DNA from 4 places in the Pseudoalteromonas pernae genome. Region 2 is predicted to be linked to each of the others. Evidence: predicted binding sites of a transcription regulator. Region 2 holds the regulator's gene; each other region holds the start of a gene.
What was found. Region 2 encodes sigma-54, which starts transcription at its own class of promoters, with help from an activator protein. Its sites were predicted from a motif close to GTTGGCACGNNNNTNGNNT; they were not measured.

Region 1 (3,167 bases), on a different contig from region 2:
TTTAAAAATGTCTTCGCTGGTAAGTTTTTTCCATTGTTCGTTATTGCGAATAGCAAACGAAACATCTGGGATGCGCAGGCCTTCGCGATTTTTTAATTCATTCATCATGTCAAACTCCTCTAAATCAATGGGGTAAGTCTGACATGTAATTATCAATCGGTAAAAAGCTATTAATTTATTGTAATAATCTATTTATTGGATTAATATGCAAAAGTTAAGGCGTAATATGCTGCGCCTTAACTTATTGAAATGGCAGGGTGCTTAGTAACCTTTGACGAGTTATTTCACCAGAACGAGATCGTTGAGTTGGATGTTACTCATTGGTCGTTTAGCGGTGTTTACAGCCACAGCACTGTGTTGATAAAGCTGTTTAATCTCAACGCTGTAGAGCGAAGTAACTTGTTTGGGCAAATGCTTACCTTCGTAGGTGATGGCATTACTGCTGTAGGCCAAAGTAAGATGTTGACCTTCGGTTAGTCCATTACTGCGACCCAAGTTTATGATTACTTGGTCACCATCGATGTGTTTTATTTGACCCTTAGCAGGTAAGCATTGAAGCGTTTGATTGAGGTCATACATTACTTGTTCGCTCAGCTCAGAGATAGTTCGGCCATATTTGCTTTGCCAAAACACACCACTGTTTACGTCGACCAGCGCAGTTTTTTCAAACTCCCACAATGCTTGAGTCTGGTAAGCCTTTTGCCAAATTTTTTCGAAGCTTAAACCATCAAATAAAATGAATTCCACATTGAAGTAGCGCTCATAGCTATCGTCTTTCCAAAATGCATAGCCTTTGTCATGTTCGCTTCCCACAGAGGTGTCTGTGATTTGTGAAAACAACACATACTGGCTATTACTGGCATCGCTAATGTAGTCAATGACATTTTCATCATAGGCGAATTGGTTGCTGAAAAAGCTTCTGACAGAAATAGGATCTTCAAAGAAGGGGGTCGGTTGCATGCTAAGGTCTGCTTGGCTCATCAGTGCATAAAGTTGTTTGGTGAAGGCATTAGGGATGTCAAATATTTGACCATCTCGCGCCTGTTGCGGGTTTTCCATGCCTGTGCGGGTTAGTGCAAAGTGATTTATTAAACTGCTTTGGGCGCACTGGGTTTCTTCGTTCAAGACTTCAATTTGCAAGGTGACACTCAGGATTCCATTCTCTTGTTGCTCTTCGAGGACGTGCATTTGACCAACCGCGCCTTGGCTTCGCAAAGAGAGTTCATCTTGGGTGAGGATCCCGTTAGTAAGTGTTTGCACACTTGAGAGAGACAGGCCAGAGTACAGTAATGCTTGCTTTATGGCATCGTTGATAGCATGCGAGCGCGCAGTCTCAGTGGAAATGTCTTCCATAGAAGCGCTGCCCGTTGTTTGTAGCCATTGGCCGTGAACTTGCGCTGTGCTAAAGGCCATTAAAATAACTGCTAAGAATACCATTGGGCGCATAATGAAAAGCCGCTCTTTAATTACATTGGTTTAGAAAAAGCAAAGAGTGTACCAAGTTAGTTGTATCAATTGATAAGTGTGGCATTCATTGTGCATATCTGATGAGTAGTGAAAACGTTTGTCGATGGAGAGAGAAATGCTACGACATACCGCAATAATTTTATTTGTCCTGGTTGGCCTTTCGGGGTGCAGCACTGTGTTTGACAAGCATGTGGAATACGGCGTGCAGCAACCTGATAATTACCCAATTCTTCGTGCCATTGGGTATGCGCCTATCGCGCCGCAGCCAGGACAAAGCTCAGAACAAAAATCAATTATGGCGATGAAAGCGTCAAAAATTGAGGCATATCGTGAATTAGCGGAGCAAGTGTATGGTCAGCAGGTCAAGGGCAATACATCGATTGCGAATGCCGTAGCAGGTGATGACCATCTCCAAGCCAAGGTGCAAGGTATCATTCGAGGCGCCCGTGTTACACGTAGTTATGTCGTCGGCGACAGCTATGCAACCGAGCTCGAGCTGGATATGAAATTAGTGTATGACTTATACATTACTGAAACTAAGCCTCGCAAAGTCAAAAAAGTCACTTATTACTAGTCGAATTAGCCTTGCTCAAAAAACGCGATGTTACCGCTGGTTACATCGCGTCCGCCAAAATGGCCTTAATTCACGTAGTTTTCTGAGGATACTAGTTACTCTCGCTGTGTTAAAAATCGGAAATTTGAGTGTGAAGTAGTGATGTTTCGCTGCTATGCTGTAGTAAAAAACTACAAATAGAATTTTCGACTTTGACCAATTACTTACGTCCGTTGCACAACGCACTCTCCCGTAGTGAACCAAATCCAAGGGCGCCGCTGTTTTCATCATTGGGTTCGATAGATGTTTGCTTGCTAGCAGCGTGGAGGGTGAATGATTGATCTAGACGATACCTCCTCTACACCTCCCCGTTTATCTTTGCACATCTACGTATGGTTAATGATGCTTGTCGTTACATTAGTGAGCTTGCTTATAGGCTATGTAATCGCGAGCGCTAGCCTAAAATCCAGTTTACATGAGCAGTTAACTCAGCAAAGTGATGACCATGCGGCGGTCTTAGCGTTATCCCTTAGCCAATTACAAAAGACCCCACGCAAGTTAGAAGGATTTATTCGACAAACCTTCGATAGCGGCCACTTCAGTTTACTACGATTGGAAGACAATCGAGGGCGAGTCATTATAGAGCGTCGCCAAGGCGATACGGAAAATTCACTGGTGCCACAGTGGTTTCATCGTATGAGTGCATTCGAGTTTGTCCCCAGCAAAGCTGTTATCACCGAAGACGAAGCGCCTTATGGCGTTCTGTATGTGCAAGCGCAGCAGGTGCGTGCTACTCAGGCTTTATGGGGAAATGCTAAGTTATTTATCTGGGTGGCGGTATTGGTTTTACTGTTTAACTGTGTTTTAGCGTCGCTGTTTATACGCTGGTTACTAGAGCCGTTAAAACAGCTCAATAACCAAGTCGATGCGATTGCACAAAAACAGTTTAAACAGCTTCCACCCGCCAAACCAAAAGAAATAGCCAACTTGATGATGGCGATGAATTACATGGCGAAACGCTTGAGTCAAAGTATGAACGACAGCAATGAACGCCTCAAGCGAGCACAATATTTAGCTCAGCATGATGAAGTGACTGGGCTTGCAACTAAACGTTACTTTCTTTCTCGCTTAGAACAACAGATAAAAA
Region 2 (3,167 bases):
ACTGGGCGGTTGTCTATGGCATCGAAGTTAATGGCTTCGCGGTTGGTGACTATGATGGCGATCGTTTGATCAATACCTTCTAATCGACCATGCGGAATTGCGACGCCTTTCCCAAAGCCTGTGCTACCGAGCTTTTCGCGCGCGAGTAGGGCATCGAGAATGGTTTGCTCGTTTAAATGCGGTGCATGTTGATGAGCAACCTGTGCTAGGTACTCCAACATTCTTTTTTTGCTATTAAAAAGGACCGCAGCTTTGCTGCAGTCCTTTGAGAAAAGATGTTCTAAGCTCATTTTAATGACGAGATAATTTCTCTTTATGTTTAATTACTTGGCGATCTAATTTGTCAATTAAGCCATCAATCGCCGCATACATATCTTGGTGTTCTGCGGTGGCAAATAATTCGCCGCCATTTACATGAAGTGTTGCTTCTGCTTTTTGTGTGAGTTTCTCTATATCTAGGATGACATGTACATTGTTAATATGGTCAAAATGACGCTCAAGTTTTGCAAATTTACTATTCACATAGTTGCGAAGAGAGTCTGTGATTTCTACATGACGACCGGTAAGATTCAATTGCATAAGCATTTTCCTTCTTGTCTAACGTCTATATCAAGCTTTTACGTTGATTTGACGGTGGTATGGCTAACGATTCACGATATTTTGCAATCGTTCTTCGAGCCACTTTGATTCCTTGCTCTGCGAGTATGTCGGCTATTTTGCTGTCGCTTAATGGCTTGGCAACGTTTTCCGCCGCTACTAGCTTCTTGATCAATGCTCGAATCGCTGTGGATGAGCATTCACCTCCATTCTCGGTGTTCACATGGCTGGAGAAGAAATACTTCAACTCAAAAATCCCACGTGGCGTATGCATATATTTCTGTGTTGTTACACGAGATATTGTTGACTCATGCATCTCAACCATTTCGGCCACGTCATTGAGGACCATTGGTTTCATCGCTTCTTCGCCATGTTCAAAGAATGCCTGTTGTTGTTGAACAATGCAATTAGTTACTTTTAGTAAGGTATCGTTGCGTTGTTCCAGGCTCTTTATAAACCATTTTGCCTCTTGTAAGTGAGAGCGAATAAATTGGCTGTCACTTTGTGATTTACAGCTACGTCCTAATGAAGCGTAGTGATCATTAACCCGTATTTTTGGCATGCTGTCGGGGTTTAACTCGACCAGCCAACGCCCTTTGACCTTCTTAACAGATACATCAGGAATCACGTATTCTGACTCTTCGCGCACTATGGTCGCGGCAGGTTTCGGATTCAAACTGTGTATTAATGTCATCACCTCTTTTAACTGAGCTTCTTTAAGCTTAGTCTTTTTCATTAAGGTGCGATAGTCACGGTTGCCTAGCAAATCAATGTAATTACAAATTACCTCTTTCGTTTCACTAAGCCAAGGGGTTTGAGGTGAAAATTGATTGAGTTGGATCAATAAGCATTCTTGTAGTGAACGCGCACCAATTCCAACAGGATCAAAGAGTTGTATTCTTTTTAGGACCGCTTCTATTTCATCGAGTTCGATTTCTACGTCCTGCTCTTCATGATTCAAACTCTCGAGTAAATCTTCGGTTGTCACCGTGAGGAGGCCATTGTCATCAATCGCTTCGATGATGGCTGTCGCAATCGCTTCATCAACTGGGCTGAATGGGGTGAGTTGCAGTTGCCACATTAAATAATCGTGCAGCGTCTCGGTGGTTTCACCTTGGTAAACAAACTCATCGTCTGGCATAGGGCCTGCTGATGCGACGGGGGCAGCGCTAATGTACTCGTCCCAAGACATGTCCATCGGTAGCTCGTCACTGATGGAATCGTTATTTAACGCGTCAGAACTTTCTATTTGGTCGCTACTTTGGGGTTCGGTATCGAGTTTATCTTCACCGTTTTGTAGGCGATCATTGTCGTTTTTATCGCCTGGGTTATCAGCGTAGTTTTCTTCTTCGATTTCTAACAGTGGGTTAGCGTCAAGTGCTTCTTGAATTTCTTGTTGAAGATCCAAAGTACTGAGCTGCAACAAGCGTATCGCTTGCTGCAATTGTGGAGTCATTGTTAATTGCTGGCCAAGGCGCAGCTGTAATGATTGCCTCATGTACTCTAACAATCCTTTTATTGTTATAGTCTAAATTGCTCACCTAAATAAACATCACGAACTGTTTGATCGGCTAGGACTTGCTGTGGTGTGCCTGATGCGATCAATTCGCCGTGAGAAACGATATACGCGGTTTCACATACATCTAAGGTTTCACGCACATTGTGGTCGGTGATAAGTACACCAATGCCACGGTTTCGCAGGTGCTCAATAATTTTCTTTATATCTAACACCGAAATAGGGTCTACACCAGCAAAAGGTTCATCTAAAAGGATAAATTTGGGGTTAGCGGCTAAAGCGCGAGCAATTTCAACGCGACGGCGCTCACCGCCTGACAATGCCATCCCAAATGAATCACGAATATGTTGGATATTAAATTCGTCTAGTAAGCTTTCTAATTGCTCCTCACGACCCGCTTTGTTGAGGTCCTTACGCGTTTCCAAAATCGCCATTAGGTTTTGATAAACGGTGAGCTTACGAAAAATAGATGATTCTTGGGGCAAATAGCCGATACCTAAGCGTGCTCGCGAATGCATTGGCAGCAAAGTAATGTCTTGCTCGTCAATACTGATCATGCCTTTGTCACTGGGCACTAAACCTACAATCATGTAAAAGGTTGTGGTTTTGCCTGCTCCATTGGGGCCTAACAAGCCAACAATACTGCCGGCTTTAACTTCGAGTCCGACGTCTTTTACAACTTCACGACCTTTGTAGCTTTTCGCTAACTTCTGCGCCTTCAGTGTGGTCATGGTTGTTCCTTTTCCTCAGGCTTTTCTTCGCTCTGTGGTGTTAACGTGGTACGTACTCGGGTGCTGGAGTTTTTATCTTTCTCAGCGCTGATGGTCTGCTTATCTATATCATAGCTGATAGTTTCGGCGATGATCTGTTGATCAGCCATTTCTATTTTGGCGTCACCCTTAATTTGTAGAATTTGTGTAGCGACGTCGTAACGAATTTCTGCAGCAGAAGCGGTAATTTGCTGACCATCTTCCATGGTTTCTATGTACATGGCTGGGTTACCTGTGGCGATAAGCAATTGCTTATTATCACCCAATTCAGGACGACGGTGCGC
Region 3 (3,167 bases), on a different contig from region 2:
AATTTAGTTTGTTATTCTTATAGTTAGCCGTAATTGAAGTGCTTGAGCACCCATTAGTAACTGTAGTTCATTTACAACTTTTTTACCATAAAAAAAGCCTGCAGAGCAGGCTTTGAGAACACACATGATATAACTAAAAATTAGTTATCAGGTTATACGCTGTAGTACATTTCGAACTCAACTGGGTGAGTTGTCATGTTAAGTTTTTCAACTTCTTTAGACTTCAGCGCGATATAAGCGTCGATTAGGTCGTTTGTGAATACGCCGCCTTGGATTAGGAACTCACGGTCTGCGTCTAGTGATGCAAGTGCTTCATCTAGTGAAGATGCAACTGTTGGGATTTCAGCCGCTTCTTCTGCAGGTAGGTCGTATAGGTCTTTGTCCATTGCATCGCCAGGGTGGATCTTGTTCTTGATACCGTCAAGACCAGCCATAAGCATTGCAGAGAATGCTAGGTATGGGTTAGCTGTTGGGTCAGGGAAGCGCACTTCGATACGACGTGCTTTCTCTGAAGGAACAACTGGAATACGGATAGATGCTGAACGGTTACGTGCTGAGTAAGCAAGCATTACCGGAGCTTCGAAGCCAGGTACTAGACGCTTATAAGAGTTAGTAGACGCGTTCGCGAATGCGTTGATTGCTTTAGCGTGCTTGATGATACCACCGATGTAGTAAAGCGCTTCTTCAGAAAGGCCGCCGTACTTGTCACCTGCGAAAAGGTTTTTACCGTCTTTCGCTAGAGACTGGTGACAGTGCATACCAGAACCGTTATCACCAACGATAGGCTTAGGCATGAACGTAGCTGTTTTGCCGTATGCGTGCGCCATGTTGTGGATAACGTACTTCATTTCTTGAATTTCGTCTGCTTTCAATACCATAGTGTTGAAGCGAGTCGCGATTTCGTTCTGACCAGCAGTTGCTACTTCGTGGTGGTGAGCTTCAACAACTTGACCCATTTCTTCTAGAACTAGGCAAGTCGCGCTACGCCAATCTTGTGATGAATCAACTGGAGCTACTGGGAAGTAACCGCCTTTAACGCCTGGGCGGTGACCTGTGTTACCACCTTCGTAATCTTTGTCAGAGTTCCAACATGCTTCTTCAGCATCAATTTTGTACATTGAACCAGACATGTCTGATTTGTACTTCACGTCGTCGAATAGGAAGAATTCTGGTTCTGGACCGAATAATACGGTGTCAGCGATGCCAGTAGAGCGCATGTACTCTTCAGCGCGTTTAGCTACAGAACGTGGGTCACGCTCGTAACCTTGTAAAGTTGAAGGCTCAACTACGTCACAACGAACGATAAGTGTTGTTTCTTCTGCGAATGGGTCAAGTTTAGCGCTTTCAGCATCTGGCATTAGCACCATGTCTGATTCGTTAATGCCTTTCCAACCTGCAATAGAAGAACCATCGAACATTTTGCCGTCTTCGAAGAAGTCTTCATCAGCTTGATGATGAGGGATAGAAACGTGCTGCTCTTTACCTTTTGTGTCAGTAAAGCGTAAATCTACGAATTTAACGTCATGTTCTTTAATGAAATCTAAAACCGATTGTGACATGTGTCCTCCGAATGTGGAATTTTTATGTGTGCTGCATGTTACTGCAATTGTGCACTGGTAAGCTTAAATCGTGCCAGTTTTGTAACGCGCTATTTATAAAGGTTTTTTTAAAAAACGAATTTCATGAAATATGCGTTTTGCACCTAATTGGTGCGCACATGCTACATTCTAGTGCATCCGTGTGAAATTGCTATTAAGGCGAGTTGTGATCAGATTTTGCCTTTTTATAAAAAATATACACAATGATTATTGGTTGTTTTTTAATCGTTTAATGCGATTTGCGCCATTATCACATCACAGTCACAGAAAAATAATGTTGGATAAACTTTCATCTAGTGACTTTATAAGGGATAATACGCGCCCTTTTAAACCCAACGCAGGTAGTTGTTTGCCGGGCGTGGATCCTCTAGGAACAATGAGGCTTGCCTCTTAAGTAGATATATGAGCATCGAAAAGTTAAGAAATATCGCGATCATCGCGCACGTTGACCATGGTAAAACGACTCTGGTTGATAAATTGCTTGAGCAATCGGGCACACTGCAAACTCGCGGTGGTAACGAAGAGCGAGTGATGGATTCCAACGACATTGAAAAAGAGCGTGGAATTACCATCTTAGCTAAAAATACGGCAATCAACTGGAACGATTACCACATCAACATCGTAGATACTCCAGGACACGCTGACTTCGGTGGTGAAGTGGAACGTGTTCTTTCGATGGCTGATTCAGTGCTTCTTCTTGTAGATGCTCAAGAAGGTCCAATGCCACAAACGCGTTTCGTTACGCAAAAGGCATTCGCACAGGGTTTGAAACCAATCGTTGTTATTAACAAAATCGACAAGCCTGGTGCTCGTCCTGATTGGGTTATGGACCAAGTATTCGACCTATTCGATAACTTAGGTGCAACTGACGAACAGTTAGACTTTAAAGTAATCTATGCGTCAGCTATCAACGGTTGGGCAACACTAGATTTAGATGAGCCTTCAGACAACATGGAACCTATGTTCCAAGCGATCGTTAACGAAGTTGAAGCGCCAGATGCTGATCCTGAAGGTGCATTGCAGATGCAGATCTCTCAGCTTGATTACAACTCATACGTAGGTGTAATCGGTGTTGGTCGTATTAAGCGCGGTACGGTTAAAGTAAACCAACAAGTTACAGTGATTAGTGCTGATGGCACTAAGCGTAACGGTAAAGTTGGCCAAGTACTTACTTACCTAGGCCTAGACCGTCACGAAGCACAAGAAGCAACTGCGGGCGATATCATCGCAATCACAGGTCTTGGTGAGCTGAAAATCTCTGACACTATCTGTGACGTAAACAATGTTGAAGCGCTTCCGGCGTTAAGCGTTGACGAGCCAACAGTAACCATGACGTTCTCAGTAAATACATCACCGTTTGCTGGACAAGAAGGTAAATACGTGACTTCACGTAATATCCGCGAGCGTCTTGATGCTGAACTTGTTCACAACGTAGCACTACGTGTAGAAGACACAGACAACCCAGATAGCTTCCGTGTATCAGGTCGTGGTGAACTTCACTTAGGCGTATTGATCGAAAATATGCGTCGTGAAGGTTATGAGCTTGCAGTTTCACGTCCTGAAGTAATC
Region 4 (3,167 bases), on a different contig from region 2:
AAGAACAAAATTTTTGAGCCCTTCTTTACCACCAAACGACAAGGTACAGGTTTAGGGCTTGCCGTGGTTGCGTCAGTAATGAGCTCTCACAAAGGGCAAGTGAGAGTTGTCGATGCACCACAAGGCGGCGCTCAGTTCATACTTAGCTTGCCAGTTTTTGATGCTCACCCACAGGAGGACAAACATGAGTAATTATGTCTTAGTGGTCGAGGATGATCCCGGTTTACGCGAGGCGTTGACCGACACATTGTCATTAGCCAACGTACAGTGTCTCGCTGCCAAAAGCGGTGAAGATGCGATTATGATGCTCAAAGAGCATGAAGTCTCTTTAGTTGTCAGCGACGTACAAATGCCGGGTATCAATGGCATAGAATTATTGAAAAGTATCAAACTCAATTATCCTGAATTACCGGTGTTGATGATGACGGCCTATGCCACCATCGACGATGCGGTTGAAGCAATGCGCCTTGGGGCCATTGATTACATGGCTAAGCCCTTTGCACCTGAGGTGTTACTCAATCTTGTGAGCCGCTATTTACCGGCTGAAACACCTGCGCACAAAGGCCCGATTGTGGCGGACGCCAAAAGTTTGGCGCTTATCGAGTTGGCCAATAAAGTGGCTGACAGTGAAGCCAGTGTGATGGTGATGGGCCCAAGTGGAAGTGGTAAAGAAGTGCTTGCGCGCTATATTCATGATCAATCAGCGCGCGCTAATGAACCCTTTATTGCCATTAACTGCGCAGCTATTCCAGAAAATATGTTGGAATCAACCCTATTCGGTTATGAGAAAGGTGCGTTTACTGGTGCTATCAATGCTTGCCCCGGTAAGTTTGAGCAAGCGCAAAATGGCACCATATTACTCGATGAAATCACAGAGATGGATTTGAGCTTGCAAGCCAAACTGCTGCGTGTACTACAAGAGCGAGAAGTAGAGCGTTTGGGGAGTCGCAAAACAATCTCCTTGAATGTGCGTGTACTTGCTACGTCAAACCGTGATTTAAAAGAGGCGGTGAAAGAAGGCGTATTTCGAGAAGATTTGTTCTATCGCCTTAATGTTTTCCCCTTAAAGTGGTTACCCCTTTGCCAGCGCCCAGGAGACATTATTCCATTAGCTGAGCATTTGCTTGAGCGTCATTGCCAATCGGCGAAAATGCCTATAGCTAGGTTGAACGATGCAGCCAAGCAGCGTTTGTTGGCGCATGCGTGGCCTGGCAACGTGCGTGAACTGGAAAATGTGATCCAACGTGCCTTGATTCTAAAGTCGGGCGATGTGGTTGATGAGCAAGCAATCTACATCGAGGAGCTTGCGAGTGCGCCAAGCCCAGTCGCTCACGTACCTGAGCCAGACGTTCAGGCAATTATGCCTACTGTTGAACATCGTTGTGAGACCAGTGAATTTTCCCTCGATGAACAATCGACCTTTAAAGACGAGCTCAAAAGCAAAGAGCACAAAATCATTTTAGATACGCTCACGCGCTTCAATGGCAAACGTAAAGACGTTGCAGATGCATTGGGTATAAGCCCGCGAACCTTGCGCTACAAGATTGCGCAAATGCGTGAGCAGGGTATTCAACTGCCAGCTTAAACCACTGAAAAGCCCAAACTAGCGTTGGGCTTTTTAGTTCTTCGTCAAATATACGCCAGCCTAAAAACTCATCACCGTCAAAAAAATAAACGCATAAAACACTGTTTTTATTAGATAAATTTATTGGCACGCTTAATGCTTTGTTAATTCTAAGATTTATTTATCCAGTGATGTGCAAAATGAAAGTTGAAGCCAACTCATTGTTCCAAGAAATGCAAATGATTGCGCAAGAAGCGCAAGCGAGAAACCCACTTAAACCTGTGATGCCACAGACTACGTCATCAGCGCAATTTGGTGAGCTACTTACCAATGCAATTGATACCGTTAATGGCTTGCAGCAAGATGCCAAATCAAAAGTGACGGCCGTTGAAATGGGTGACCGTCGAGTGTCTTTGGCAGAAGCAATGATCGCATCACAGAAATCGTCCGTGGCGTTTGAGGCAACCGTGCAAGTGCGAAACAAGCTGGTTGAAGCCTACAAAGACATCATGAACATGCCTGTTTAACGGATAGCGGAGAAGAGTCGTGGCGCAAGCAAACCAATCTACTGATCTCGCCTTAGCCAGTGGCGGTGTTGATATGAACACTGGCGGTGATGATCATCAAGAACAAAAATCGGGAGTCCTCGGCGCATTAAGCGGTGTCGATATGCTGCGCCAAGTTACCCTCATTGTTGCATTGGCTATCTGTTTAGCGATTGCAATCTTCATTATCATTTGGGCACGTCAGCCGGATATGCGTCCGCTAGGAAAAATGCCTACTGAAGAGTTGATTCAAACTCTTGATTTCCTTGATGCACAGAAAATTGATTATCAGCTTGATGGCAACGTCATCATGGTGCCAGAAGATTCGTATCAAGATATCAAACTAAACATGACACGCGAAGGTTTAACCCAAGGCCCAGACTCAGGCACCGACATCCTGATGCAAGACATGGGCTTTGGGGTTTCCCAACGTTTAGAACGCGAGCGCCTTAAGCACTCTCGTGAGCAGCAATTAGCGCGCACCATTGAAGAGCTTAACAAAGTCACACGTGCAAAAGTATTACTTGCGATTCCAAAAGAAAACGTATTTGCACGTATCGAAAAGCAGCCATCTGCCACTGTGGTGCTAACCGTTAAGCGCGGCCGTAACCTCAATAGCGAAGAAATTGATTCTGTAGTTGATATTGTAGCTTCTGCGGTACAAGGTCTTACGCCTGAGCGTGTAACCGTTACAGATCAAAATGGCCGTTTACTCAACTCAGGTTCGCAAAACTCACTGTCTGCGCGTTCACGCAAAGAGTATGAAATCGAGCGTCAGCGCGAGCAAGAATACATTGAAAAAATCGACAGCATCATGATCCCGGTGGTCGGCTTGGGCAACTATACCGCACAAGTAGACTTAGTTATGGACTTCAGCGCAGTGGAAGAAACGCAAAAACGTTTTAACCCAGATTTACCAGCTGTTCGCAGTGAAACAACCCTTGAAGAAAATAATATTGGTGGCTTAGCTGTGGGCATTCCAGGGGCGTTGACTAACCAGCCTCCGGTAAACTCAAACATTCCAGAAAACGCGATGAATGAGCAAAGTGCGCAATCGA

Region 1: a site for sigma-54 is predicted at 1,484-1,502, ahead of V1358_RS06520 (flagellar assembly protein T N-terminal domain-containing protein). Genes of this name have one in related genera too.
Region 3: a site for sigma-54 is predicted at 1,619-1,637, ahead of glnA (glutamate--ammonia ligase). Genes of this name have one in related genera too.
Region 4: a site for sigma-54 is predicted at 1,708-1,726, ahead of fliE (flagellar hook-basal body complex protein FliE). Genes of this name have one in related genera too.

The regions. Positions count from the first base shown of each region.
Region 1 is NZ_JBDODM010000002.1:502,379-505,545, reverse strand. Features, by position in the region: gene V1358_RS06525 (glutathione peroxidase) at 1-105, opposite strand, end outside; gene V1358_RS06520 (flagellar assembly protein T N-terminal domain-containing protein) at 280-1,446, opposite strand; gene V1358_RS06515 (LPP20 family lipoprotein) at 1,583-2,041, shown strand; gene V1358_RS06510 (LapD/MoxY N-terminal periplasmic domain-containing protein) at 2,354-3,167, shown strand, end outside.
Region 2 is NZ_JBDODM010000004.1:181,821-184,987, forward strand. Features, by position in the region: gene ptsN (PTS IIA-like nitrogen regulatory protein PtsN) at 1-290, opposite strand, end outside; gene hpf (ribosome hibernation promoting factor) at 292-579, opposite strand; gene V1358_RS11020 (RNA polymerase factor sigma-54) at 605-2,095, opposite strand; gene lptB (LPS export ABC transporter ATP-binding protein) at 2,119-2,844, opposite strand; gene lptA (lipopolysaccharide transport periplasmic protein LptA) at 2,841-3,167, opposite strand, start outside.
Region 3 is NZ_JBDODM010000007.1:189,851-193,017, reverse strand. Features, by position in the region: gene glnA (glutamate--ammonia ligase) at 153-1,559, opposite strand; gene typA (translational GTPase TypA) at 2,001-3,167, shown strand, end outside.
Region 4 is NZ_JBDODM010000002.1:456,269-459,435, reverse strand. Features, by position in the region: gene V1358_RS06295 (sensor histidine kinase) at 1-192, shown strand, start outside; gene V1358_RS06290 (sigma-54-dependent transcriptional regulator) at 185-1,585, shown strand; gene fliE (flagellar hook-basal body complex protein FliE) at 1,765-2,091, shown strand; gene fliF (flagellar basal-body MS-ring/collar protein FliF) at 2,111-3,167, shown strand, end outside.